Regions from separate parts of the Chryseobacterium tongliaonense genome, predicted to be linked through region 1. Evidence: riboswitches for the same ligand, from Rfam matches in the RefSeq annotation. Region 1 holds a riboswitch; each other region holds the start of a gene.
The links. Region 1 has a riboswitch for cobalamin ahead of AB8P06_RS07935 (acyl-CoA thioesterase). Riboswitches for the same ligand answer to the same signal wherever they lie in the genome.
Positions count from the first base shown of each region.

Region 2: it holds a riboswitch for cobalamin, as region 1 does, so the genes downstream of both, AB8P06_RS03160 (TonB-dependent receptor plug domain-containing protein) here and AB8P06_RS07935 (acyl-CoA thioesterase) in region 1, are expected to answer to the same signal.
Region 3: it holds a riboswitch for cobalamin, as region 1 does, so the genes downstream of both, metE (5-methyltetrahydropteroyltriglutamate--homocysteine S-methyltransferase) here and AB8P06_RS07935 (acyl-CoA thioesterase) in region 1, are expected to answer to the same signal.

Region 1 is NZ_JBGFFD010000003.1:96,718-106,714, forward strand. It holds gene AB8P06_RS07900 (peptidase associated/transthyretin-like domain-containing protein) at 1-947, shown strand, start outside; gene AB8P06_RS07905 (DUF456 domain-containing protein) at 1,027-1,518, shown strand; gene AB8P06_RS07910 (hypothetical protein) at 1,531-2,031, shown strand; gene AB8P06_RS07915 (uracil-DNA glycosylase) at 2,018-2,659, opposite strand; gene AB8P06_RS07920 (GNAT family N-acetyltransferase) at 2,718-3,227, opposite strand; gene AB8P06_RS07925 (endonuclease MutS2) at 3,363-5,510, shown strand; gene AB8P06_RS07930 (hypothetical protein) at 5,541-6,341, shown strand; cobalamin riboswitch at 6,386-6,566, shown strand; gene AB8P06_RS07935 (acyl-CoA thioesterase) at 6,683-7,066, shown strand; gene AB8P06_RS07940 (HD domain-containing protein) at 7,230-7,820, opposite strand; gene AB8P06_RS07945 (PadR family transcriptional regulator) at 8,078-8,407, shown strand; gene AB8P06_RS07950 (PspC domain-containing protein) at 8,418-9,997, shown strand, end outside.
Region 2 is NZ_JBGFFD010000001.1:670,152-680,148, reverse strand. It holds gene AB8P06_RS03160 (TonB-dependent receptor plug domain-containing protein) at 1-1,320, opposite strand, end outside; cobalamin riboswitch at 1,476-1,660, opposite strand; gene AB8P06_RS03155 (transporter) at 1,894-2,847, opposite strand; gene AB8P06_RS03150 (cytochrome-c peroxidase) at 2,860-3,912, opposite strand; gene AB8P06_RS03145 (MbnP family protein) at 3,905-4,732, opposite strand; gene AB8P06_RS03140 (hypothetical protein) at 4,845-5,213, opposite strand; gene AB8P06_RS03135 (superoxide dismutase) at 5,217-5,891, opposite strand; gene AB8P06_RS03130 (SCO family protein) at 5,970-6,710, opposite strand; gene AB8P06_RS03125 (YHS domain-containing protein) at 6,643-6,918, opposite strand; gene AB8P06_RS03120 (hypothetical protein) at 7,085-7,447, opposite strand; gene AB8P06_RS03115 (heavy metal translocating P-type ATPase) at 7,769-9,730, opposite strand; gene AB8P06_RS03110 (Fur family transcriptional regulator) at 9,775-9,997, opposite strand, start outside.
Region 3 is NZ_JBGFFD010000004.1:359,369-369,365, forward strand. It holds gene AB8P06_RS11595 (tetratricopeptide repeat protein) at 1-408, opposite strand, end outside; gene AB8P06_RS11600 (helix-turn-helix domain-containing protein) at 865-1,143, shown strand; gene AB8P06_RS11605 (hypothetical protein) at 1,158-1,367, shown strand; gene AB8P06_RS11610 (DNA-3-methyladenine glycosylase) at 1,462-2,067, shown strand; gene mug (G/U mismatch-specific DNA glycosylase) at 2,077-2,583, opposite strand; gene AB8P06_RS11620 (Lrp/AsnC family transcriptional regulator) at 2,624-3,085, opposite strand; cobalamin riboswitch at 3,279-3,462, shown strand; gene metE (5-methyltetrahydropteroyltriglutamate--homocysteine S-methyltransferase) at 3,639-5,942, shown strand; gene AB8P06_RS11630 (DMT family transporter) at 6,751-7,620, shown strand; gene AB8P06_RS11635 (DUF6597 domain-containing transcriptional factor) at 7,714-8,526, shown strand; gene AB8P06_RS11640 (DUF6265 family protein) at 8,593-9,063, shown strand; gene AB8P06_RS11645 (very short patch repair endonuclease) at 9,170-9,589, opposite strand; gene AB8P06_RS11650 (DNA cytosine methyltransferase) at 9,582-9,997, opposite strand, start outside.

The DNA.
Region 1 (9,997 bases):
CTGCTCCTGAAGGAAATACAGTGCTCCATATCCAGACAGGTGACGGCCGGAATTTCAGAACCGAAACTCCTGTAAACATCAAAAAGAATGAGACAATCACAGTTCCTGCTACTGCAACAAAACTCAATCAGATTGCAAAAATGGCTTATGTAAAAGGAAGTTATGATGAAATAGAAGAGCTCATTAACAATTTAGGATATACAGCGACTGAGCTCACTTATCAGGATCTGAAAAACCTTAACACGATTGCTCAATACGACATTATCTTCCTCAACTGTGGATCAAGAGGTATTTCTCAGACAGGAACTTCTTCGCCAAGCAATGATGCAATGGTTTATTCCAATCTTTCGACTTTTGTAGCGAATGGCGGGAGTTTATACAGCTCAGACTGGGCTTCTGCATATCTTGTAGGTGGAGACAGCAATACAACAATGTGCAATGCCGCGGGAGGTTTTATCAATGATAATCTTCTTTGCGTAAAAAATATCGGTACGGCAACCACTTATACCAATTGTGCAGTATCTGATGTGCCATTAGCAACTGCAATAGGTTTTAACACCTTAGACATCAGCTATGATTTGACAGCATGGGAAAAAATTCAAAACTATGACTCTACTTTCTGGGAGGTTCTTGTTGAAAAAAATAACGAACCATTAATGATCAGAACAAATCATTACACTGATCCTAACGCACCTCAGGTACCTGTAGGAAATACAGCCAACAACAACCAGATCACCATTTGTCATCATACTGCGAGTGGTAATAATATAACGATCACAATCAATCAAAACGCATGGCCTGCCCATCAGGCTCACGGCGATACACAGGGACCTTGCTCCGGAAACTCTGCGAGTGGTAAAATTTATTATACTACTTTCCACAATCATGCAGCCGGGAATATCGGAAAAGCAGAACCTATTTTAGAATACGTAATACTAAACCTGTAAGAAATTTAATATTTGACCTATCTTCCAAGTGGCTTTATGAAAGCCACTTTTTTTTATATCTTGCATTATAATTTTCAAAATGGATACTACATTAATTAATATTGTCTGTCTTATTTTACTGTTTCTGGGGGTCTTAGGAACTTTCCTTCCTGTCTTACCAGGATTATTGCTGAGCTTTTGCGGTTTATTAATCTATAAATTCGGGACGGATACCGATTTGCCGATGATCTATGTCTGGGCTTTCGGGATCCTTACGGCAGCTTCTGCTGTGCTCAATTATGTAATTCCTGCTAAAACCAATAAAAAATATGGCGGAACCACCTGGGGAAGTATAGGATCTGTCATTGGAACGATTGTCGGAATGTTTATCCCGATCCCGTTAGGTTTTTTAATCGGGATGTTTGCCGGAGTATTTATCGGGGAATTATTGCACGACAGCAAAGACATGGATAAAGCCCTTAAATCTACGAAAGGAGCTTTTATCGGGTTTATTTACGGAACCGGATTCAGTCTTGTAGTCGGTGTGGCAATGTTTTTGGTAGTAGTACTTAATATGCTTAATATTATTTAAAAAAAGAACATCATGTTACATAAAGCCATTATCTTCAGTTTAGGACTTTTGACACTTAGCGGCTGTAATGCCCAAAAAAAGGGAAAAACTTCAACGAAAACGTCTGCAACCTCCAATACAAAAGATACCAAAACAATGGAAAAAGAAGGAAGTACCCTTTATTTCAATGAGGGAGAGAACAGATTCCTGAAAGAATATCAGATGAATGTTACCTTTAAAGCGATTTCCGAAGACAGCCGTTGCCCGGAAGGAGTTAACTGTGTATGGGCAGGAGTTGCCGTTGCTGATGTTGAAGTCATGGGAACCGCAACAAGACCTGTTACTTTACGTTTGGCAACCACTGAGAATGCCGGCCGGAATTATTTCCAGTCTGCAGAATTCAACGGATATACTATTTCTTTGACGGATGTATCACCGTTTCCTAACGCGCAGGGAGGCACAAAAGCCCTGGCCGGAAAATATAAAATAGGGATCACTATCAAAAAGACCGGAGAAAAACCTACCATGAGATAGGCTTTTTCCCTTTTGAAACTAAATATTCATTAATTTTTGAAAAAGGTTTGCTCCCGAAAAAACCTCTGTGTACAGAAAATGGTGACGGGTGCGCCGATTTTAGAATAAAATGCTTAGCCGGATCGATGAGTTCGGCTTTTTTTTGTGCAAAAGCGCCCCATAATACAAAGACTACATTTTCTTTCTTATCGGAAATTTCTTTGATAATAAAATCAGTGAACTTTTCCCAGCCTAAATCTTTATGTGAATTCGGAGAATGGGCACGAACGGTCAGTGTAGCATTCAATAATAAAACACCCTGTTTTCCCCAGTCATCCAGCTCTTTTGAAGTTCTCTCGATTCCAAGGTCATTTTTTAATTCAATAAAGATATTTTTAAGCGAAGGCGGAGCGGTAACCTGTTCGGAAACAGAGAAACACAATCCATTAGCCTGATAATCATTATGATAAGGATCCTGCCCGATGATCACTACCTCAACATCGTCAAAAGGTGTCAGTTCAAGAGCCCTGAAAATTTGGTTTTTAGGTGGAAAAACTTTGGTTGTAGCATATTCCTGTTTTACTTTTTCCCAAAGATGGGTAAAGTATTCTGTGTTTTTTATCGGGGCTAAAATTTCTGTCCAGGTCATGTGAAAATGTGATAATTTGGAAATGAGTTAATTTGAGAATGCGGTAATGTTAAAACAATTACTTGTTCTTTTTTAATCTGAAAACGAGATTATCCGGAAAATCTTCATCTTTTTTATCTGCTTCCCAAATAAAATGATGTTTTAAAAGCAGTCCTTTTGAGTTATCATTCAACTTATGGGTAAAAGCTAAAATTTCCTCTAAATGCAATTCATTAAACCCGTAATCTAAAACAGCGCCTAAAGCTTCAGACATAATTCCTTTTCTGTGATAGTCAGGTAATAATTCATAGCCTACTTCTGCTGTTTTCCGGTCTTCAGAGAAGTTCCAGAGACAAATAGTTCCGATGAGATCAGGCTGATCCTTATTCGTAATTCCTAAATATACGGATTGATTATTTTTGGTTCTCTCTTTAATCGTTAAGATAAATTGCAGCGCGTCATAATTCGTTTTTGGCGAATTTCTATGTACAAACTTATTAATGATCTCGTTGCTTCTGATACGTAAAATATCTTCGACATTGGATTCATCAATATCTTTTAAAATTAATCGTTCGGTTTCCAGTTTCATATTCCAAATTTAGTAAAAGCTGAGTCATTCAAAAAATTATTCATATTCTTTATTTTCAAATCATCCTATTCTCAAATTAACTCATTTCCAAATTATCACATGATCATATTCACTTTTTCTCACTAAATTTGCAGTGTGTATATAAATAAAGAAGATTTAAACGAATTAGAGTTTCCGCAATTGCTCGCGGAAATTTCTCCTTTTGCGTATTCTCCGAAAACAAGAGAAAAAATCCTTCAACTTCGTCCGATGGAAATTGACGAAGCAGAACTTTCATTGAAAAAAACTTCGGAATATTTATCGAGTTTTGAAAGTTCAAATGCTATTCCGTTTGATGAGTATGAAGATATTGAGTCTGAGCTTAAGCTGATGCTGATTGAGAATTACCGTCTTGAAAACAATGCTTTCATCAAAATAAAAACGCTTACGGAACAGATAGGAAAACTTCAGAAGTTCTTCCCTACGATGCCGGAAACTTTCCCTAATTTAATGGAAGACGTTTCCGTACTGGAATTCAAAAAAGAGATTATTGATAAAGTTGATAAGGTTTTTAACCGTTTTGGTGAGGTAAAAAGTGAAGCTTCCCCGGTTCTTAAAACTTTAAGATCTGAGATCCAGATTGCAAAAAAAGCGATTCAGGAAAATTTCAACCGGGCCTTATTCAACTACGGTCAAAGTGATTTTCTGGATGACATCCGCGAAAGTATTATTGAAGATCAAAGGGTTTTAGCGGTAAAATCCGGATTCAAAAAAAGAGTTCCGGGAAGAGTGCTGGGACTTTCAAAAACCGGTTCTATTACCTACATCCAGCCGGACAGTGTTGTAAAGCATTATTTCAAGCTTCGGGAAAATGAAGAGGAAGAGAAAAAGGAGATTGATAAGATCCTGAGAAAACTGACTGCTGAACTGGCAGAATTCCAACCTCAGCTCTGGAGATACCAGATTTACATTTTTGATCTTGATTTAACGAGAGCCAAAGCTAAGTTTTCAGAAATGATCAATGGAGTTCTTCCCAAGATCAACCGTCATAAAACACTGCGATTAAGAGATGCATTCCATCCGCTATTGTGGTTGAGAAATAAAGCGGAAAACAAAACGATTTTCCCACAAACCCTTTCTTTAACGGAACACAACAGAATCATCTGTATTTCCGGACCGAATGCGGGCGGAAAATCCATTACCCTGAAAACGGTAGGATTATTACAGCTGATGATTCAGAGTGGCATTCTGGTGCCGGTGCATCCAAAGTCCGAAATGTTTTTCTTTGACAAGATCATGACGGATATCGGGGATAACCAGTCTATTGAAAACCATCTTTCGACGTATTCGTCAAGGCTGAAAAAAATGTCGGGAATCATCCGTGAATCTGATGCCAATACGCTTTTGCTGATTGATGAGTTCGGGACAGGTTCCGATCCTGAATTAGGTGGAGCATTGGCAGAAAGTTTCCTTGAGTTTTTCTACGATAAGAAGAGTTTTGCAATCATTACAACGCATTACACCAATATAAAACTGGTTGTGGAGCAGCTTCCGAATGCAGAAAATGCGGCCATGCTGTTTAATGAAGAAACCCTGGAGCCGATGTATAAACTGGAAGTCGGACAGGCCGGAAGCTCATTTACATTTGAGGTTGCTGAAAAGAATAAAATCCCGAGGTTTATTATTCATTCTGCCAAGAAAAAAGTAGAACATGACATTGTAAATCTTGATAAAACGATTGTCAAGCTTCAACAGGAAAAATTTGAGGTTGAAAAACTGAAATCCGATCTTGCAGAAAGAAAAGAATCTGTGGAAGATAAACGTGATAATCTGCAAAAACTGAATGACCAGCTTCAGCAGAAACTTTTTAATTTTCAAAAGCTTTATGAGGAAGAGCACCGTAAACTTCAGTTTGGAAATAAAATCGAAACTTTTATCGACAGCTATGTAAAGGGAAAATCAAGGAAGGATGTTGTAAAGGATTTTGTGAAAATTCTGGAACAGGAGAAATTCAGGAAAATCGGGGCTGATAAAGATGAAACCAAGCGCCTCCAGGTTGTCAAAAGAAAAATAACCCAGCAGCTGAAAAAAGAGGAAGTCATTGAAAAAATTACGGAAACCAACGAAAAGATAGAGGAAAAACGTAAAAGTGACCGTGCTGTCTGGATGAAAATAGGACAAAGGGTTCGCATTACCGGAAGCACCAGTGTAGGAACGATCGAGAAAATTTCACGAAACAAGGTCATTGTGAATTACGGAACTTTTAAAACAACTATTGATGCTGAAGAGCTGGAAAGAATTTAATTTATATATTTGAGCTGTTAAAAAATTTTCATGATGATTTCTTTAAGCAAAGCATTTTACCTATCCGTTTTCAGTGTGTTTTCTTTAGCATTTGTAAAAGGGCAGAATAAAGTTCCTTTTGGAGTTGTAAAGGCGGAAGAAGGCTATGCAATGGTGCGTGTTCCCAAGGATAACTACAGAAAAATTGTAGACAAAATCCGCATGCGCAGAGGAGATGTTTTTGTTTATGTAAAACCGGCTCCGGGAGAAACCGAGTGGATCTGGATAAAATATCCTGAAAAATCTGAAGTGGAAAAACCGTTTGTAAGATATGACAGTCTTAATAAAGAAGGAATGGTCAACAAAGAGCGTATTGCTTTTATTGATCAGCTTCCTCAATACACTCCTTCCAAATCTAAGAACGGACGATCACTGATTTTCACAGATAATAACAATCCGAAAATTCCGGCCGCACAAAGAAGTAAAGTGATCATCGATATTTATCCTTCCAATGCAAGCTACCGCAAACAGGAAAAGGATGCCAACGGAAAAATCCTTACGATAGATAAAATAAAGCCCTGGGGAATCGGAAATGAGCTTCCTGAAGGAATGACGGAAATCAAATCCATCAGAGTACAGCAACCGGGAAGAGGCTCTGTTTTTGTAAGAGAAGCGATAAAAAATATGTTTCAGCCGACCATGGACTTCAATAATATCGGAGTTACTTCCATTGATGATGATCATATCTTTCTATATATGATTAATGGTAGCGGTGAAAACAGATATACAACATTCTGGACAATAAAGGAAGGAAGGGTAATCAGCCAGATTATTTATAAAAATCCGGAATAATCCGTCAAATTCCTTATTTTTGTCACCGAAAAAGTTTTTAATACTTATTCATCACAGGAACTGGTTCTGTTTAAGTACAGATTAAAAGGGAATCGTGTGAAAATCACGAACTGTCGCGCAACTGTAAGTAACGAAAATTCTTTATTAAAAATCCACTGTACCGAAGTATGGGAAGGGAATAAGGAAGTTACAAGTCAGGAGACCTGCCTGTTTCTATAAACAAGAAACTTTCGCGATTTGAAGTTTATTGATCTGATGGATTGTTTCAGGAATCTCGAATGTTCCTGTCATCTTCCGTTTGTTCCAATATATTTCATTTCGTATTAATTTAATAATGAAATATGACTACAGAAGAAAAAATCCAAGCATCTGAAACCCGGATTTTCAAAGCGGTTTTCCCGAACACTACCAATCACTACGATACTCTTTTCGGAGGTACAGCAATGCAATTAATGGATGAAGTAGCTTTTATTACCGCAACCCGTTTTGCAAGAAAAAGAGTGGTAACTGTGAGCAGTGACAAAATCGATTTTAAAAAACCTATTCCGGCCGGGACTATTATAGAATTAATCGGAAAGGTAGCTCATGTGGGAACTACAAGTATGAAGGTAAATGTTGAAATTTATACCGAGCAGATGTATTCTTATGAAAGAGAGCGTGCTATTGTAGGTGATTTTACTTTTGTGGCGATTGATGAATTCAAGAAACCAATTCAGATACTATAAATTGTGAAGTTTCGGGCGGCCTGTGGCCGCCCGAAACCTATTTTATCTTTTAGTCCTCACAATAATCTGGGATATTATCTCAATAGTATTACCTCGAAGCGCCTTTGTCCGACTTCAAGAATCACCGGTTCAAAAATCTTAGTTTATCCCTGCGATAAATAAATCATCTCAAAACCTTCTCTGTTTCCAGACTTCTGTCTAATAACAGCTGAAAAGCTTCACCCATTTCATCCGAAGCTCTTGTGATCGCATTTTCCAGCATATTCCTGATCTGTTTTTCTGTAACTCCGGCCTCAGTCCAACTTTTTCCTGAAGTGTGGGAATTTAAAATAAAGGGCATAATCCGGTCTATGGCACACGCGAAAATAGCATCGGGTGTTTTTTCTTCCTCAAATTCCAGCCAGAGATTAAAAAACTCTGTGCTTAAAGGCTCATCCAATATCCCGAAAATATTCTGAGCTGAAATTTTTTCCCTTTCAAACTTCCCGATCATGGCTTTTTCATCAAACAGAAAGGTATCGCCTGCTTCTATTTCTACAAGATCATGAATAGAAAGCATCCTTATTACTCTTAATAAATCAATATCTGCCCTGTTTTTAGCGTAAGGATAAAGGATTTGGGCCAGAATAACAATCTGCCAGGAATGTTCGGCAGTATTCTCCCGTCGTGAATCATCTGCATTATAATTTCTTCTCTGTACATTTTTTAAAGCATCAACTGCTAAAATAAAATCGATTTCCTTTTGAATTTTCATCTTACAAAAATAGGAATAGTGATCCGAATTGTAAATTTTTCGGCTTTTATTTTAGATTAATTTTATAAACTCCAAAATTCGATTAAAATTTATTAACCTGATTATCAATTATTTAAACATACTTATATAAAAATTTCACTACTTTGTATTGCATATTACCATTTTATTTACATATCTTTGTAATGTAAAATTAGAATACGCTCATCTAGCTAGGGGCACAATTCTAAAAATATAACTAATTAAAAAACTTAATTGAGATGAATACTGAAAATACCAAAGCGCAAATGCGAAAAGGAATTCTGGAATTCTGTATTTTAAGTCTCATCAATCATCGCGAAATGTATGTTTCCGACCTTATAGATGAACTGAAAAAAGGAAAACTGGACGTTGTGGAAGGCACACTCTACCCTCTTTTAACAAGATTAAAAAACGGCGAGTTCCTTTCTTACAGATGGGAAGAATCTACAGGAGGACCACCCAGAAAATATTACCAAATAACAGAAAAAGGCAAGTTATTTTTGGACGAACTTCTAAATACCTGGAAAGAACTGACAGATTCTGTAAATCAAATCACTCAACAAAATTAAAAACAAAGCTATGAACAAGACACTCTCAATAGGACTCGCAGGTTTTTCTTTTACGATAGAAGAACACGCATACATAAAGCTCAGCGATTATCTTAATGCACTGAGAAGCTCTTTAGATGCTTCGGAAGCTGACGAGGTAATGCATGACATAGAAATAAGAATGGTTGAAATTTTCAGAGATTCTTTAGGAAAACGTGAAGTAGTAAACGACTCTGATGTAGAAAGAGTAATTGCTCAGATCGGAAGCCCTGAAAAAATTGAAGAACAGGAAGAAGCTTACTATTCTGAAAAAAATTCTAAAAAAACATTTACTTCAGGAACTGAATATACTGATAAAAAACAGTTGTTCCGTGACCCTGAAAGACAAAAAATAGCCGGTGTTTGTGCTGGGCTTGCCCACTACGTAGGAATGGATATTACTGCAATGAGAGCAATCTGGCTGGGAGTTTTCATCCTTGGAATATTTACAGCAGCAATTTCTTCTTCATTAATTGCACTGCTTTACATCATTCTTTGGATCGTACTTCCTAAAGCAGAAACCGCAGCAGATTTTTTGAAAATGAAGGGAAAGCCTATGAACTTCGATAATCTGAAAAATGAATCCAACAAACTGGTTCAGTTTGCCAACGAATCTACACAGAGAGTCGGAGAAATGTATAACGAAAGCAAACCTTACATCAACAATGCCGGGAGCGGAATCTGGAATATAGTAAGATATGTTTTAGGCGGAATATTCGGATTAATGTCTTTTTCCTGCTTAATCGGTGTATTTGTGATCTTCGGATTTATGGGAAATAATGACTTCCCGCCGATCAGCGAAATGAACTTCTATTTTGATAATGAAGGGATGAAATACATCATCATGGCAATGATTGTTCTGGGAAGTTTGATTCCTGCCATGTTGTTCGCCTTATTAAGCATCAAATTGATTTCACCAAAGACCAAATTAAGAAATACGGGTTGGGTTTTAGGAGCATTGGTTCTTGGCTTGATCGCAGTATCCATTTATTTCGGAGTAAGCATGGCGAAAAAAGATATGTTCTTAAAAGGCCATAAGGAAGATACGGAAGAGATTTCTATCAATACGGCATCAGACAGTGTTTATGTTGATCTTAAACAAATCGTTATCCCACAGAATTTCACAGGCTATGAAGACGATCTTTATTCAGACAAAGTATCAGTTTTCGAAAAAGATTGGATCCATGTTGACGTAACAAGAAAAGCTGATATAAAAACACCTTATCTGATTATTAAAAAAGAAGCAAAAGGGTATAACATTCCGCTTAACGTAAATGTTCCTGTAGATGTCATCAATAATAAGATCATTCTTCCTAATTATATCAAATATCCTTACGAGCACCGTTTCAGAGATTACAGTATCGATTATGAATTGGTAGTTCCTCAGAACACAATAGTAATCCCTGTAAAAAAAGACGGAATTGATTTAAACGGAGATTTAAACGGAGACGGAATTAATGATGATGACCAAGATGATGATGACGAAAACGGAACTATAAGAATTGAAAAGAATAAAATTTCTGTAAACGGTTCTACCTTCGAATACAATTCCAATGATAAAGACAGTGTGAT
Region 2 (9,997 bases), on a different contig from region 1:
GAAAGTAGGCATTCGGAATATTCTTTTGTAAAAAGCCCTTATGGTAAGATCCCTGGAATCAAATGGCTGATAGGATAAAAATGCTGACGGGGTCCATTCTGTTTTATCAGGAGATTTTGAATTTTTTTCTACATTTTCATGAACAAAAGTTCCTAAAACACTTCCTAAAAATTTAAGACGGTTCCATTGATACGTGGTTGCAAAAGCGACAAGTGAAGTATATCGGGTAGGATAAGAGAAATTAGTAAGGTCTGCATCGAGATTATTGTACTGAAAATCTACGCTCACACTGACATCCCAATCGGAAGTAATGGAATACAGATTGGATGAAGAAACATAAGCTTCTCTCTGGATGTATGTATTCCGCGCAGGGTAAGCGGTTTCCGTAGAAAGAGTATCTGCATAGAACGTATAATCGTAGGCAAATTTAGCTTTAAGCTGGGTCTCGAATTTTGGGAAAAGCTTTTTCCGGATGCTTCCCTGAGCAAAATAAGAATTGTCCCTCAGCCGCTGCCCTCTTCCTCCAAAACGGTTATTGACAATCGCTGCGGGAATTCCACGGTCAGACAGGTATCCGTATCCTCTTACGGTCCAGCTTCCGTCTTTCATCTCACCGTGGATACTGGTTTCAAAGCGTTTTGAAGTAATATCGGAATCAAACCTTTTGGCAATGGTGTCATTGGCTATTTCACCATCAGGGTATTTCTTTTTATACCTGAATTTGTAAATACCGTCACTCTGCAAAAATTCAGAACTGAAACTCGCTGAGATTTTCTCAGAAATTTTCTGCTCTAAACGAAATGAAGGATTAAATAGATCAATTGAAGAGTTTTTAAATTTCAGTACCAGATTGGTTTTCCTGTTTCCTTTAAAACCGGGAACTTTAGGCTGTAAATAAATGGAACCTGAAGACCCGAAATCTTTAGCCGGCTGGAAAATCTCACTTTTCTGTCCGTTATATAAAGAGATTTCCTCAAGGTCATCAAGGGAATATCTTCCCAGATCCACCACTCCGTTTTGTGCATTTCCGATCTGGATTCCGTCATAAAAAACACCTACATGCTGACTTCCCATACTCCGGACATTCACGGTTTTCAAGCCTCCGATTCCGCCATAATCTTTGATCTGAATTCCCGCAAAATAACGCAAAGCATCTGCCACAGACTGGCTGTTGAGCCTTTCCAGCTGCTCACCTGATAAAACCTGAGCCGGAAGAATCTCTTTAAAATTCTTTTTCTGAATGCTCACAGGAATGATCATCTGTTCCCTGATTGTGTCTTTCGACTGGGAGCAAAAGAGTTGTGCTATTACCACAAACACTGTGATAAAAGTTTTATGGTATCGTAAAGTATAATTTGTCACCATTAGCTCATTGGAATAATGATAACGCTAATGGATATAAGAAAAACAATGATAAGGCACAGTTATAGCTGCACAGAATCATTATTGTCCTAAGCTTTATTCCACGAAAGCGTCAAACGTTATATCTTCTGGCAGGTCTTCTGACTTACTCCGTTTCTGAAATCCTTCCCATTAAAAAACAGTGGATATATTCTTCAAAAACTTTGGTGTGGAGCTTACAGCAGCGGGTCTGTTCCGGATTTTCACCGGATTCCCTTTTAAGCGCTTTTTATGGCTCACCAGATTGCGGCAAAGATAGAAAATTCCCGACATAAACAAATAGATCTGGCAACAAAATGATTTTCAGACGAATAAACGATGTATTTTGTAATAAAGCATGTAATTTATTAACGCAAAGTTTCATTTTTACAATTGAATATTCTTAGTTGAGCAAAGATTAATCAATTACAAGTTGTTGGGTTAAGCACATTGATAAGCTTACCATCTTCCAAATAAAACTTTGCGTTACATAAATTCAGATTTTTTTAAATATTAAATTCCAAAATTGATAAAAACAGAAAACCGGGATTTGGCTTCAATATCTCCACCGGCCAGTTGAGTATAGACAGGAAGCATTATTTCACTTCCCAGGCTCCATTTTTTATAAACTGCTTCAAAGCCCAGCTTTCCATAGAGCGCACTACCGGTTGTATTCGGTAAGGCTTCGTCAAACTGTTTATTCCGGTCATAAACTTCACCCTGCATTCCGGTTTTACCTGAAAAAATGATATTATCCGTTTTATACAGTTGGTAAAATCCGGTCGCAGCATAATTCCATTGATTTCCAAACCGGTAGTTTTTCTTATTTTCCGTTTTAAGAGTGTAATCCATATTGAAAAGCAGAGCTATTTTATTTTTCTGGTATTTATAATTTAAAACCATCTGATAATCCCAGCTTCCGGTTCCCAACTGGAAACTCGGGTTGAGTCCGGTGATTCCCTTTTCGTCAAATTTCCCTAACGGAACTTTGAGCCCGAAGCCACCATTTAGCTGATGAAACGAATCTTTGGAATTCAATAACTGGTAAATTCCCATCAGGTTTAAATCCCCGACCCCGCTGATTCTGATATCACCCTGCATTGTTTTTTTCTCATGAAAATGAAACGGCAGGCTTGTATAAACGCTCAGCTTCTTGGTTACCGGAATTTTCCCCCACAACTGAATGGTATTGAAGTACTGATCCTGTGTTAAATCTTTTACAAACAGGTTTTCTTTAGCTTTATAATGCTGGGCGAAATACTTGATCCCTATAAACTGAGGGTTCAGTAAAGACTCAAATCCGGACGAACCGTTTCCTGCGGCACAACCGCACGCATCACATTCGTCATTAAATAATAAAACGGGACTGAAATCATGATTCTGAATTTCAATGCTGTCTTTGATCATATTAGCTTTACCCATATTGAATAACAGCAAAGTGAATAATGTAAAAATTATATTTTTCATGTCTTTTATCATTTATTCCGAGAATTTTGGATTGGTAATAAAACTTTTATCCGATAGTGTTTTCAGGAAAGCAATGACAAACTGTTTTTCCTGGCTGTTCATCGGAATTCCCAGATGCCCGTTTTGTTTAAGCAAAGGATCGAGATTTGCATAATTCTCTACTTGATCCGAATAAAAATTAAGTACCGCATCCAAGCTGTAAAACCTGCCATCATGCATATATGGTGCTGTATATTCTACATTTCTCAGGCTCGGCACCCTGAATTTCATCCAGTCATTCTGATCAAGAGTCACTCTGTAGCGGCCGGCATCTTTAAACTGGGTATTGTAGTACATTCCTGTATTCCTGAAGCTTTCATCAGTGAATAATTCCCCGCTGTGACATGAAGCACACTTTTGCTGGAATAAAGCCATTCCCTGAGATTCCTGTGAAGTCAGGGCTTCTTTCCCCTGTTTGTAGCGGTCATACTTTGAATCTGCGGAGATCATGGTAATCATAAATTGTGATAAAGCCTTTAAAACTCTTTCACCTGTTATATTTTCGTCTCCGTAAGCCGCTTTGAAGAGCTTTTTATATTGAGCATCTGGGCTTAGCTTGGAAATGACTTCCGGCATCGAGCTATCCATTTCATTCACGTCTGTAATCGGAATAATCGGCTGCTCATTCAAATTATGAATCACACCGTCCCACATATACCGTTTTAAAAATGCCATATTCTGAATCGGTGGTGCATTTCTGATGCCTACTCTGTCATCCACACCATGGCTCACCGTATGCCCGTGATGGGTAAACGCATTTTCCTGAATATGGCAGAAACCGCATGAAATGGTATTGTTCCGTGAAAGTCTGCCTTCATAAAATAATTTCCGTCCCAGCTCCACACCATTCTTCGTTACCGGATTTCCAGACAAATCAGCACTCATTCCGGGAAAATAAAAAGGAAACTGAAGTAGGTACGCTTCATCTTTTTCCAAAGGCTCAATTACCTCATCCGAACATGATATGAAATTTAAAAGCACAGCAAAACTCCATATTAAGTTCAATAATATCCTGATCTTAGTCATTGTGAACATGGTCTACTTTAAACATTTTGGTAAGGTTATTCGTCACATTGACCAAGTGCGGGCTCGAGCCCATCATCATATCATTTGCTGCAGATAATGCAAGTGAAGTTTCTCCGCTTAAATATTGGTTTAAATCTGCCAGAATATGGATTGAAGGAGTGACAGTTCCCGTTACTCTTGCTGTTGTAGGCAGATCCAATGTAATTTCCCTGTACAGATCAGGCGTATTATTGGCTGAAACATTTCCCATATTTCCGGTGTGGTTCATGAATTCCGTGTCGGCTGAAGATGTTCCGTATTTTCCTTCGAGCTTTACAAAAACATAGCCGGCAGCCCATGACCACGACATCCCTTTGGCTTTTGCTTTGTTCCAGAATTCAGCCTGCCCGTTCTGCCCCAGCAAATAAGCATTTTGACTGATTCCCAATCCGAATTTTATTTTTTTGTAATTGTTTTTAGGAATTTCATTTAAATTCAGGTATACAATTCCTGCAACGGCGTCTGCCTGGTCTATGATAAAAGCCCCTTTATCCGGATTATTATCATTGTATTTAAATTCATTCCCGTTTTCATCAATCAGGCTGATATTGCTGATCACATATTTTAATGCTGAGAACTGATGTTTCTGGCCATCGGAAGAAGTTTGTACCGTCTGATTTAAAACAATATCTCCAAGGTTATTAAAACCGTTTTCAAATTTTATCTGAAGGTTTCCTGAAGAAACATTTTGTGGATCTTCATCATCGCTATTCCGGCATGATGAAAGTGCCAGTAAAGTAGTGGTAATAAGGAATAGCGATAAAAGTTTATAAATTTTCATTGTTGATTTTTTATGTTGAATACATTTTGAATTTGTGCAATAGAAATGCTTTCTGAACGGTAATACATTCAGTTTTCTTTAACCATAAAAGGCAAGATCAAATGATAGTTTCTTAAAAAACCGGAGGCCTGAAAATGTGTTTCAGGAACAGAAATGAGTAATCTGTTTTGTAGGTAAAAATGAAATTTAAAAACGAAAGGTTTCCCGTATTCTGAATTTCCGTGATTTCAGGAAGGATGTAAATATCAAGAATTTTCTGTCCTGAATTTTTTATTTTGTTTAAAGGGGAAGATTCGGTATCATTGGTCTTTGCAAGCTCTTTGCTCAGGTAACATTTTCCGTTACAATGAAGCTCGGGCCTGCTTTTATTGATACACAGAACGTTTGCGATATAATCATAATCTGCAGCATACTCCATAATGGGGATCAGAGGCCTGACCACGATATAAAAAGTAAGGAATATGCTGCAAATTAAGTTCATGAATTATTTTTTGTTTAAAGCATCTTCATATCTTTGGCTTACTGATTTCCAGTTCATCACATTCCAGATTGCCGTAAGATAATCGGCTCTTTTATTCTGATATTTCAGATAATAAGCATGCTCCCAGACATCGATTCCTAAGATCGGAGTTCCTTTTTCTTCAACAACATCCATCAGTGGATTATCCCGATTTGGAGTAGAAGAGACGAATAATTTTCCGTTTTTATCTACAGATAGCCATGCCCATCCCGAACCGAAACGGTCTGCTCCGGCTTTACTCATTTTCTCTTTAAAAGCCTCCATACTTCCGAAAGTTTCATTAATCGCTTTCAATAGTTTTGCTGATGGCTGGGTATTTTTTTCAGGTGTAAGCATCGTCCAGAAAAGCTCGTGATTATAGTGCCCGCCGGCATTATTCCTGATGGCCGGGCTTAATGCAGAAACTTTGGAAAGAATCTGAAATAAGCTTTCCTTTTCCTGCGGACTTCCGGCAATGGCTTTATTCAGGTTGGTTACATAGCCTGCAGCATGTTTTGTGTAATGGATTTCCATCGTCTGCGCATCGATAGAGCCTTCTAAAGCATTGTACGCATAAGGCAACGGGGTCTGCTTAAATTGTGCAAAAGCAAACTGTGCCGCAAAAACTGCAGTTAGTGCAGCTATTTTCATAATCTTCATAATGTTTTGTATTTATGGTTTAACATTTTTTGAAAGGAAGCTAAAGGTTGTCAACGAATTGGCTGAAATCTCTGCTTCTTACTTATTCAATAATTTCTTAATATCTTCAATCAGCTTTTCCCGATCGGGATGGTATTTTCCGGTAAGATTTGTTGTCTTGCCTTCTGGATCTTCATAATTGAGTCCTGAGTAATACAGAATCGGCATATTGTCTTTATTATATCTGCAACGGATGTTCCCTTCCTGATCTACCAGTGCGATCATTCCGCTGTGATTCAGACTTTCACCTTCGTCGTTTTCATCACCCACATAGATATTGAACTGATCTGCAAGGTTTCCGATATAATCCCTGTCTCCGGTAAGGAAATGCCAGTTCGGAGATTTTACGCCTACCCTTTTAGCATGCTGCTTTAAAACTTCGGGAGTATCGTTCAAAGGATCGATGCTTATGGAAATGATTCCAAATCCGGGATCATTGATTTCATCTTCAATTGCTCTCATATTACTGTTCATAATCGGGCAGATGGTAGGACATTTGCTGAAGAAAAACTCCACAAGATATACTTTTCCAAGCATATCGTTATTCGTAATTTTTTTATTATTCTGATCAGTCAGCTTAAAATCCGGAACCTTCATTACTGTATAAAGGTTCTTTTTAAAATAGCTCATTCCGAACCCTATTCCTAAAAAGATCAATGCAATCACAGCAATGGGAATGATAATCTTGCTTTTTACGTTTTTATTTTCCTTTTTATTTCTGGGCATACTTTTCAGGATTTTTGTTGAATTCATTCTTACAGGAAGCACTGCAAAAACCATACGTTTTATTTTTGTAGGTCGCCGTGAATTTTAAATAATCGGCGGTTTTCATATGGCATACAGGGTCTTCGGCATTCACCACTTTTACGTTCTTAAGATTTTCTTTTGGAGCATCCATGCTCTTTTTATGTTTTACTTTAGGCGTTTCCTGAGCACAGGAAAGCAATGATACTGACAGGAAAGCTGTCAAAATAACTTTAGATTTCATTTTAAATATAAATTGAAATTAATAATGGATTTAAATGGGGACAGATTGATTTAAACCAGATTTAATATCAGCATTCATTGACCATTAAGAATATTGAAGCAGCTAAGAAAGCCGAATCTTAATGATTAAAAAATAAATACCTATATTTTTAGTTTAAAATAAAAGTCTAAGCTAAAGGCGGATGGAATATCCGATTAGAAAATTCTGAGAGGTGGAAATTGAGATATCCTCTGTTGTTCGTTTTAATTAAAATATCAGGCTCATTGTTAGGTGAGAATGAAAAAATTTCGTTGGAAAGAAAGACATCTAATCCGGAAATCTTGATGGTTTGAGAATTGTTCGATTGTTTTTCTGTTTTAGCCAGTTCCTTTTCAACATAGCATTTTCCTTTACATGTTGATTGGGGAATATTTCTGTTTTCGCAGAGATTTTTGACTATATAATCATAATTCACCACATAATTCACCAATGGCAATATCGGGCGTACTGCAATGGCAAATATGACAAATATGGATATGAAAAACTTCAATGATTAATTCTGTACTACAAATATACTATTCAAAATGATTGTATGCCTGATTTATGATGAAAGTCATTGATCTTTTTTGGTTGAGCGTTGAGAGAAATCAAAAGCTCCTCTTGAAAGTCAAGAGGGGCTTTTGTGAATATTCTGAATATGTTTTTTTTAAAAGATGTAGGATCGATTATGTTGTGATAAAATTGTTTGAGATTGTTTTTTTTCTCGCAGATTTTGCAGATTGAGCGGATTTTTTCCCTTTTTAGCCTTTTAGCCTTTTAGCCTTTTAGCCTTTTAGCCTTTTAGCCGAAAATTAAAAAAACTCCCCGTTTATTAAAATTTCATTCGCTGTATTCTTACCGCATTTAAAATAGCCAGCAACGCAACTCCCACATCTGCAAATACGGCTTCCCACATGGTTGCGAGACCACCTGCCCCGAGAATTAAAACAACCGCTTTTACAGCGAAAGCTAAAATAATATTCTGCCAGACAATTTTTTTGGTCTGTTTACCTATATTAATGGCCATAGGGATTTTACCCGGCATATCATCTTGAATGACAACATCGGCAGTTTCAATGGTGGCGTCACTTCCCAGCCCGCCCATCGCAATTCCCACATCACTTAAAGCGACGACCGGAGCATCATTGACTCCATCACCGACGAATGCGACGGTTTCATTTTTTGCTTTGATTTCTTTTACTTTATTCACCTTATCTTCCGGAAGTAAATCTCCGTAAGCATTTTGAATTCCCAGAGTATCTGCAACATATTTTACCACTGAAGTTTTATCTCCACTCAGCATGGTGGTTTTTACATTGAGTGCTTTTAATTTAGTGATGGTCTGTTGAGCATCGGCTTTGATGCTGTCGGCAATCGTGAGGTAACCTGCAAATTTTTTATCATAAGCTACCGCGATAAGAGTGTAAACAATGTTTTCAGGTTTTATATCATAAGGGATATTCAATTTATCCATCAGCTTAAAATTCCCTACTAATAATTCTTTTCCGTTGACCGTCGCTTTTAATCCGTGTCCCGCCACTTCTTCTACATTTTCCAACGGGATTGAATGATCGATTTCGCCGACATAATTATGAATGGCAGTAGCTACAGGATGCGTACTTTTACTTTCCAGGGCATTAACCAGGCTGAGGATTTCATTTTTATCAAATTCAGGTTTAAAATCTACTTCCTGTACCTTGAAAACTCCTTCTGTCATGGTTCCTGTTTTATCCATCACTACATTCTGAATTCCGGCAAGGGTATCGAGGAAGTTGCTTCCTTTAAATAAGATCCCGTTCCGGCTCCCGGCACCGATCCCACCGAAATATCCCAACGGAATGGAAATCACCAATGCACACGGACAAGAAATTACCAGAAAGATCAACGCCCTGTACAGCCAGTCTCTGAACTGATAATCCGCCACAAAAAAGTAAGGCAGAAAAGTGATTCCTATGGCTAAAAATACAACAATTGGGGTGTACACTTTTGCAAATTTCCTGATGAATAATTCGGTGGGTGCTTTTTGTGCCGTTGCATTCTGAACCAATTCCAGGATCTTACTCAGTTTACTGTCTTTGTAAGCGGTGGTTACTTTCACCTGACTCACGGTATTCAGGTTGATCATGCCTGCCAAAACAGTCTCCCCTTTTACTTTTGTATCAGGCTTACTCTCCCCTGTTAATGCAGCGGTATTGAATGATGCTTTTTCCGAAAGTAATTCGCCGTCTAAGCCTAATTTTTCTCCGGATTTCAACTGAATGATCTCTCCGACATTTACTTTTTCAGCTTTTACGGTCTGAGGTTTCCCGTCTTTTAAAACGGTCACCTCATCCGGGCGCTGGTCGAGCAGAGCTTTGATATTGCTTTTTGCTCTTGTAACTGCCATGGCCTGAAAAACTTCTCCTACGGAATAAAAAAGCATTACAGCAACTCCTTCCGGATATTCTCCGATAGCAAATGCCCCAACCGTAGCAATTCCCATTAAGAAAAATTCTGAGAAAACATCGCCACGGATAATGCTTTGGTATGCTTCTTTCAAAACAGGAAGTCCCACAGGAGCGTAAGCAATACCATACCAAACGATACGCACCCACCCGCAAAACCATCCGGGTTTTATGTAATTATCTAAAGCGATTCCAGTGATCAATAAGGTAAAAGAGATAATGGCAGGGAGAAACATCTGAAAAACCGGCTGGTCTCCGGTATCATGAGAATGGCCGTGATCATGATCATGCTCGTCTCCTTCATGATGGTTATGCTCTTTTTTAGGTTTTGTACTACAACATTCTTCCATAACTGATAATTTTAATCAAAATTAGTATTAAAGCAAGTGCAATACTATTGCAAACTTTCAAGACAGTTTTCACAGATCCCTTTGGCAAAAAGCCTTATCTCATCAATTCTGAAATCGGTTTGAATATGCTCAGGAAATGAAATATCTTCTTTACAGGTGGTCTGTCTGCATATTTTACAGTAGAAATGGAGATGCCAGTCTTTGTGGGTGCTCTCATCACAACCGTCGTGGCAGAGCTTGTACTTTGTGGTTGTATTTTCCTGTATG
Region 3 (9,997 bases), on a different contig from region 1:
CCCGGTAATATCCAGGGCTTTTAAAAACTCTTTGCGGCTGTTTTCATTAAAACCCAATTCTGTATAAGATGCACCTCTAAGCCTGTAGACATTGGAAAGCTGTTCATTATTTTTAGTTTCTACAGCCAGTTTTTCGGCTTCTTTACTAATCTCTATGACATCTTTAAAATTCCCTCTGTCAAAATACTTGGCCATAAGTATCGTATTGCTTTTCAGCATTCCTTCCTTATACCCCAATTCTTTAGATGCCCGGTAAATATTTTTACAAAGCTCTATCGTTTTTTCGGGATCATTTGCAGAATTTTCTTTTGCTTTTTCTATTTCAATGTCTACTTGTGCTTTATTACTTATCTGAGCATAAGTAAAACCGAAAATCAGGGAAAAGAATAAGAGTATATATTTTTTCATAAAGTGTGTTTAAAGCATGCAAATTAAGCACTAATTTAAGGATTAACATTTAAATATAATGTTAATAATTCGGAATTAATGGTATTATTTTAACATTCAAAACACTGATAAAGAATATATTAAAAGTTTTCATACCGGTCAGATTAAAAGCCTTGATATATATTCAGAAATCATCACATACACTGTTTTTATTTCACTCTGTAAACCCGTAATGTTGCAGAAACATTCAGATAGTTTCTAATCCCTCATCTCAAAATCAGGCAATTTTAAATACATTCTAATAACACAAATCAAGAAAAAGTAATGGTCAGAATCTGTAATCCCCTCAATTAGAGGTTTTGGCCTTATTGCTTTTGTTTACCCTGTTCCGAATGATGAAACTCTCATTAAATATCCAACCGAAACTGATCATGAAAACAACACCGGATTATAAAAGAATTTATACCGATTTAATCAATGAAAAATATCCCGAAAAAAAAAGAGGAATACCTATCGCTGTTGCCCAAAGAAAATTTTTCGGTTTTAGAAGTGATTAGTTTCAACCAGCTGCTCTTCAGCGGATATGATCAGAAAGCACATGATTTTAACCAGAAACACCGCTTTTATAACAAACAGGCTATCCTTGAAATTTTAGATTACCAGAAAAAGCACAAATACAATAATAAGCAGTTAGCCCATCATTTTAATCTGAGCAGGAATACAGTAACCCGATGGAAGAAGCTGTTTTTGATCTGAACCCCAGGAAAACTATGCATCATAAAAACTTTAATTTTAATATCCTCGTCGGAAAAAGCATTTCAGAAGCAGAAATTATTTTAAAAGGATACAAAATCAAAAAGCTGCAGCCCGTAGAATATGTCTGCTTTCTTAAAAGCTATTGCTTTGGACTGATCAGGACGAGACTGTATTTGTATTGTATTGATAATAAAATTCAGGATTATTATATCATCACTTATTAAAATTCAATACCGGCTTTTATTTTACTGATTGATTTTTTAGTGGTATTTTAGAACTTGAATTATTCTAAAACCATCACGATAAAAATAAATCAATTTGAAACTCAGATCATCATATTATCTTCATCAGGATGTAATTTTTCTGGCCAAAGATCTTTTGGGTAAAGTTCTTTTCACCAAAATCGGCGATGATATCACTGCCGGTATTATCGTAGAAACAGAAGCCTATTTTGGAATTCAGGATAAAGCATCTCATGCATATGGCGGGCGGCGCACCAACAGAACGGAAACACTTTACAATGAGGGCGGAACCTCCTATGTTTATTTGTGCTATGGCATTCACCATCTTTTCAATATCGTAACCTCTGTGGAAGATGATCCCAATGCCGTACTGATAAGGGCGGTTGAACCTCTCATCGGTAAAGAAATAATGGAAATGAGACGAAATATGCCAGCCTCAAAACCTGCTATCTCATCCGGACCCGGCTCTGCTGCGAAAGCTTTGGGAATAAATGCTTCCTTCAATAAAAAAGAGCTGACCGGGGAAGAGGTCTGGATTGAAGATCACTCTATTCGATATACTTCTGATCAAATCGCCGAAGTTCCTCGTGTTGGAGTAGGATATGCTCAGGAACATGCCCTTCTGCCATGGCGTTTTTTCGTAAAATCTAATCCATACGTAAGTAAACCCAATAAAATTTAGTTTCAGAGTTTACGAAGGATTATTGATCATATGATAGAAACCCGTGTAATTGGAAACAAGATTTTCCAGTGTAAATCCACGGTTCAGTCCGCTTGTATTCGGTAAAACCCAGACTTCTGCACCACAGAGATTTTCCGCTTGCTGTCCCCATAAAATTTCCTTCTTTCCGGAAAAAGCTTTATAGGCTGCCTTACCCAGGAAAGCAATATATTCAGGTTGAAATTTTGTCATTTTTTCTTTAAAAGTTTCAAGAGCATGATCAAATTCCTCTTTTGAAAGCTCATCCGCTCTTGAAGTTGGCCTTTCCACGGCAGTAGTCAATCCGTACCCAAACATTAAGATCTCTTTATCATTGACAGCTTCAATCTGATAAGGCGTAAAACCTGATAAATACAGGACTTTCCAAAACCGGTTACTTTTTCCTGAAAAATGATGCCCATCTGCAGCGGATTTTAAACCGGGATTAATTCCTACGAAAATAACTTTAAGATTTTTAGCAATGATATCTGAAAACATTGTTTTATAAATATGTTTTTAATTGGTGGAAGAGGACGTTTTATATGGTCAATCCATGCGTATTTTTTACTTCAGCCATTACGAAAGTGCTGTGTGTGCTGCCGATAGAATCTACAGATCCCAGTTTATTAAACACAAAGTCCTGGTAATGCTTCATATCCCGGACCTGAACTTTCAGAAGAAAATCAAAATCCCCGGAAATATTATAGCATTCCGCAACTTCTTCAATTTCCAGGATTTCATTGACAAATTCATGTCCCACAGACCGGTCATGGATTTTTAATTTAATCTGGCAGAAGACCGTAAACCCTCGGTTGAGCTTTTCGGCATCCAGAATAGCACTGTATCTTTTAATATACCCTTCCTGTTCAAGACGTTTTGCCCTTTCAAAAACAGGTGAAGGCGAAAGATTGATTTCTTTGGCCAGCTCTTTAACGGTCAGTTTTGCATTTTTCTGAAGCAGTCTGAGCAGCTGCATGTCTTTATCATCAAGGTATTCCACAGAATATTATTCTTTTAAATTTAAAATCAAACGAATATACAGAATTATATTCTTTTAAAGTCTTATTCTAAAGTTTTATTAGCTTAATTAATACGAAACTAATATTGTTTTATTCTGTATGTTTATTTTTACACAAAATTAAAATCTGAAACCAATAGTATTGGTCAGGATTTATAAAGAACAGTTCTTTAATTCTTCATCAAACAGGAAAGGTTTTACTTAAGGTAGATTAATAGGGAATCGTGTGAAAATCACGGGCTGTCGCGCAACTGTAAGTAACATACCAAAGTTTTTGTCTTTGCAATCCACTGCCGGAAGCGGGAAGGATAACGAAAACCGTTACAAGCCAGGAGACCTGCCTTTACTGAATGACAATGCTTTCGCGGTCTGAAGCTTTTGGGTCATGCAGATGATATATTTTTCAGTACATTTTATCAGGGGATGAAATTGTACGGTCCGGATATGTCATTATTTTCCAGAAACATCTTTATCGCAAGGCATTACGAAGCATTTCAAAGAGCTTAAAAATCAAGTTTAATTTAAAGGTTTAAAAATGCAAACACACATTCTTGGCTATCCGCGGATTGGCAGCAAAAGAGAACTCAAAAAAGCCTGCGAGCAGTATTGGTCAGGCAAAATCGTTTTGGAAGAACTTCTGAATACCGGAAGGAATATCTGCAATCAAAACTGGAATATTCAGAAAGAAGCAAGAATAGACCTGATTCCGTGTAATGATTTTTCTTATTATGATCAGGTGCTGGATATGAGCTTAACAGTAGGAGCCATTCCCGCACGTTATCATGAGGTTATTCTCAAAAAAAACAATTCTGAACTCGATCTTTATTTTGCCATGGCAAGAGGTTACCAAAAAGAAGGACTGGACATTACTGCCATGGAAATGACCAAATGGTTTGATACCAATTATCATTATATCGTTCCTGAATTTCACAAAAATCAGCAGTTCAGACTTACTTCCAATAAAATTTTCAATGAATTTGCCGGTGCAAAACAGGCAGGAATCAATGCAAAACCGGTTATCATCGGGCTCGTTTCCTACCTTCTTTTGGGAAAAGAAAAAGAGCCGGGATTTGATAAGCTGGACCTTGCTCAAAATCTTCTTCCGGTTTACATTGACATTTTAACTCAACTTCAGGAACAGGGAGCTGAATGGATCCAGTTTGATGAGCCTTTCCTTGCACTGGATCTGTCTGAAAAAGCAAAAGAAACCTATCAATTGATTTACCAGGAAATCAGGACGCAATTCCCGAAGCTGAAATTCATTATTGCTACTTATTTTGAAGGATTAAAGGATAATTTATCGCTTGCTACTGCGCTTTCTGCAGATGTTTTACATATTGACCTGGTAAGAAATCCTGAACAGCTGGAAGAGGTCTTGCATTCTATTCCTGAAAATTTAAGTTTATCATTAGGAGTGGTAGACGGAAGAAATATCTGGAAAAATGATTATGAAAAATCTTTGACATTCATTAAAAAGGCTGTTGAAAAATTAGGTACAGAAAGAGTTTTTATAGCTCCGTCCTCTTCATTGCTGCATTCTCCTTGTGATTTAGACTTTGAAACAAACCTTCCTGCTGAAATTAAAAACTGGCTGGCCTTTGCCAAACAGAAAGTCAAAGAAGTGGTAACACTTAAAGAACTGGCTACCGGAACAGAGGATGAAAATATTTTGACACATTTTGAAGAAAACAAAAAAGCCATTGCAGGCAGAAAAACATCTTCATTGATTCATCATGAAAGTGTAAAACAAAGAGTAAGTGCTATTACTGAAAAGGATGCCCGAAGAAAAAATCCGTTCAAAACCCGTAAGGAAGAGCAACAAAAAATGTTACAGCTTCCGTTATTTCCAACCACGACGATAGGCTCATTCCCACAAACTGCAGAAGTAAGAAACTGGAGAGCCAAGTTTAAAAAAGGGGAATTAACGGCAGAACAATATGATACTTTGCTGAAAGAGGAAACCCGGAAAACCATTCAGTGGCAGGAAGAGATCGGGATTGATGTATTGGTGCACGGTGAATTTGAGCGTAATGATATGGTTGAATATTTTGGGGAACAGCTGGAAGGGTTTGCCTTCACTAAAAACGGTTGGGTACAGAGCTACGGAAGCCGTTGTGTAAAACCTCCGGTGATTTTCGGTGATGTTTTCCGTCCTGATCCGATGACGGTTTATTGGTCTCAATATGCCCAGGCTCAAACAGAAAAATGGGTAAAAGGAATGTTGACCGGACCTGTCACCATTTTGCAGTGGTCTTTTGTACGGGATGACCAGCCCCGTTCCGAAACCTGTAAACAGATTGCGTTGGCTATACGCGATGAAGTTGTGGATCTGGAAAAAGCCGGAATAAGAATCATTCAGATTGATGAGCCTGCCATAAGGGAAGGGCTTCCTTTAAGAAAAAACAATTGGCAGAATTATCTGAAATGGGCGGTGGAATCTTTCAGGATTTCAGCCAGTGGAGTGGAGGATTCTACCCAGATCCATACTCATATGTGCTATTCGGAATTCAATGATATTATTGAAAATATTGCAGATATGGATGCCGATGTGATCACCATAGAATGTTCGCGTTCCCAAATGGAACTTTTAAATGCTTTCGCAGATTTTAAATATCCGAATGAAATTGGTCCGGGCGTTTATGATATTCATTCACCAAGGGTTCCGTCAAAAGAAGAAATGATTGAACTTTTAAGGAAAGCCCAGAATGTAATCCCGGCCGGCCAGTTATGGGTAAATCCTGACTGTGGCTTAAAAACAAGACATTGGGAAGAAACAGAAAAAGCGCTGATAGCCATGGTTGCAGCAGCTAAGGAAGCTTCGGCTGAGTATGCTTTTTGAGTAATAAATAAAAGAATAATCCGGCCCAAAATTTCATTTCGGGCCGGATTATTCTTTCTAGGCTTCATACTTTTCCAAAAACTAGTTTTGAATTCTCAAAACTTAGATATAATTCTAATTTATCCACACGACAAATTATGTCATATCAAGTCTTGAATTTCTAATATTTTTATTATTTTCAAATAGACTTACATTAATTTTCAAGATTTTGTTTAATTATAATTCTCTAATTTGATTTTTATTTGCAACAAAAACGCACTTAATCCAGTATCAGAGCATGTTTTATGTAAATGTGGAAAACTTTTCAGGTTAAAAGTCAATCAATTAGTACTTGTATCTTTTAAAATCAGTTCTTTTTCTCGACCTTTGTTATACAAATAAACTCGAGATTGAGCCCTCGAGTTTATAATTTTCCAAGATGGAAGAATCAAATCAGTTCAAAAAAAATTGTATGAAAGAGTTTAAATTATATTAAATCTCCCAAATCGATGGAATTTAAATGGAAAGATTTTTGAAAATGAACAAAATAAACAGCCTGTACAATTTAACATAATATAAATTATAGGATTTATTTTATCCATTACAGAAGAGTACTACTTTGCTTCGTATTTCCATTTTTTTCATTACATTTACTTCATTCAAAGTAAATATGAACCACACGAGCTGTCTTCCTCCACCAAGATTTTAATATTTCAATTCGTTTGAAGTATGATTAAGTGTCGATAAAATTTTATCGGCTTATTTTTTAATACTTCAGATTCTGATAAAATATTAATTACAAATCTTATTTACATACAGTTCATTCTCAATGAAAAAATCATATTTATTATTGCATCTGGCCGTAATACTGGCCGGATTCACAGGTGTATTCGGAAAATTAATCTCACTTAATGAAGGCTTACTGGTTTGGTACAGACTTTTATTCTCAACCATTATTTTATTCTTATTGCTAAAGCTGCTGAGAATCCGTTATACGATCTCTAGCCCGGAAAAATTGGCTATAGCCAAAATTGGATTACTCCTTACCTTGCATTGGTTGTTTTTCTATGCGAGCATTAAATATTCAAATATTTCAATCGGCGTTGTATGTTATTGTCTTACAAGTTTTTTCACTGCCATATTTAAACCGTTGATTGATAGAAAGAAATTCAAAATTTCAGAATTACTGCTCAGCACTTTGACACTCGCCGGAATAAGTTTAATCTTCCATTTTGATGCCTCTTATCAGTTGGGAATTGGCTTAGGTGTTGTTTCATCAGCTTTCGGAGCGCTTTACACCATTTACAATGAACGTCTGGTAAAAAATTACGACAGTAAAATTATCAATTATTACCAGATGATCAGCGGAACCGTTTGTTTAGGGGCTCTCCTGCCGGTTTATCTGTATTTTTTCCCGGTAGAAAGCTTTATTCCGGGGATAAAAGATACAATTTATCTGGTCTTTTTATCTCTGTTCTGTACCGTTGGCCTGTACGTCACTTTTGCAGAAGTATTAAGAAAAATCCCTGCATTTACCGTTAACCTGACGTTTAATCTCGAGCCTGTTTATGCTATTATCATGGCTTTTTTATTCTTTAATGAAAGCAAGGAAGTCAATATTGCTTTTTATACAGGACTTTCACTGATCATGATTTCCGTGGTTGTACAGACCTTTATTTCTGTCAGAAAAAAATCTTAACTTGTTATCTTAAGCCTCTTGTGAAATATTGCAGGAGGCTTTTTTATTAAAATTTCCGAACTTATATTTCATAAAATTTTATATTTGCTTCCTATGAATTATCAAACATTTCACCCCCATCAGGATCTGGTATCATTGATAAAATGCTATTGGACACTGGAAAGCCCGAAGGAAGAAAATCCGCAACGGCAAACTATTGTTCCGGACGGTTGTATGGAAATGATTTTTCATTACGGTGATTTATACAAGCAATATATGGATAATGGAGATGGTATTGTACAGCCGAGAAGCTGTGTTTTTGGCCAGCTCACCCAACCTCTTGAAATAGAACCGACGGGTATTACAGGTATTTTTTCCGTTCGTTTTCATCATGATGGCTTCATTCCGTTCGCGACAATTCCTATCAAAGAAATGGATAACAAAGCCGTTTCCCTAGAAAAATTATTCGGGAAAGATGGAATTGAACTTGAAAAAAAAGTGTTAAGCTCAGAAACTATAGAAGAAAAAATAGTTGCTGTCGAATCCTTCTTATTACAACGTTTAAATACAGAAACCATTGACAGGATCGTACAATCAACGGTAGATACCCTTCTGACAGCCAACGGACAGATTTCTGTAAATGAACTTTCAAAACAGATCAATATCAACCGCAGACAGTTGGAACGCAAATTCTCGTCTGCAATTGGACTAAGCCCGAAACAGCTTTCCAAAACAATCCGGCTTCAGAATGCACTTAAACTTCTTTTGAATAAAGAATTTACCAGCCTCACTGCATTAGCCCATGAAGGTGAATATTATGATCAGGCTCATTTTATTAAAGATTTCAAAGAGTTTACCGGACTTACACCCAAGGAATTTTATGGGGAAAATCTCAAAATGTCCACTCTATTTTACGGAAGCAATTAGCCTTGTCGCATTTTTACAATTTTGAATTTCACACAATTCTGAACTTTGTTATCTAATAAAAATAAAATGAAAACAAAGTTGATCCTTTCCATTATTATTTTGTGCAGCTGGACGTTACAGCACAATCATCATGAACTTAAAAAAGCAGAATGGCTTATCGGAACCTGGGAAAATAAAACCCCGAAAGGAAGCCTTTATGAAACCTGGACTAAAAAAAATGACACTGAACTTCTGGGAAAAAGCTATTATCTGAAGGACAAAGATACAGTTCTGTTTGAAAACATCAGGCTGGTAGAAAAAGAACGCAAGCTCTATTATATCGTACCCACAGAACATCAAAATGATAAACTGCCTGTCAGTTTCACTTCAACAAGTGTTTCGGATACAGGTTCAATGATATTTGAAAACTTACAGCATGATTTCCCACAAGTTATTTCCTATACCAAAATCGATGAAAAATCTCTTATTGCTGAAATTTCAGCCACAAAAAACGGTAAAAAACATAACCAGACATTTCCGATGAAAAAGATAAAATAAATGATTATAACCCTATTACCCCTACTTTCATGTTCAATCCTGTTGACATATTCTAAAGCAGGGAAGTTAATAAATAGAAAGTATTTTTTCCCTTCATTATTTTAACTTATGTAGCTCTAAGTAATTTTTCAATCTCTTCAATTTTTGTAGAAAGCTGAAGCTTATTACTCATTTCACATTGCCAGACTACAATAATATTCCAACCATCATTATGTAATTTTTGATAATTTTTTAAGTCACGTTCTTTATTTTTAGCGATTTTGTCAGACCAAAACTCTGTTCTTGTGCTTGGTAACACTGCTTTTTTACAACTATGTCCATGCCAAAAGCAACCATTGATAAAAATAACTGTTTTGTATTTAGGTAATACAATATCAGGTTTACCAGGTAGCTCCTTAACATTTTTTCTATAGCGAAAACCTTTAGCAAATAGCTGTTTTCTTATTAAAATTTCCGGTTTCGTTTCTTTACCGGCAATTTTAGACATGATTTCAGAACGTTTCTTATGATCAAAAATATCAGCCATTAACATGTTTTTCTAAATGTTCATGTATGTTTTTTGATTGGTAATAACTGAATTTCGGTGGTAATGCGTTTCCTATAAGTAATGCTAATGCAGTTTTCGATATTGTTGTAGGAAATTGATAATCTTCAGGAAAAGACTGTAATAACGCTGCTTCTCTTGCAGTAATACATCTATCTTCCTCAGGATGTAAAAATCTTCCTTTTGATGGATTTAAGCAGCCTCCCGTTATCGTTGTTGAATAATCATCCCATCTCAACCTACCATACACATCATTAAACCCAATATTTTCACTGCTATGACATTTTAATTTATACTGTTCCGGTAAATCTCTCCAACTACCTCCATTTTTAGGAGTTAACTTTATACGTTCCATTACTTTAGGAGTATGAGAGGCTACAATTTTATGAA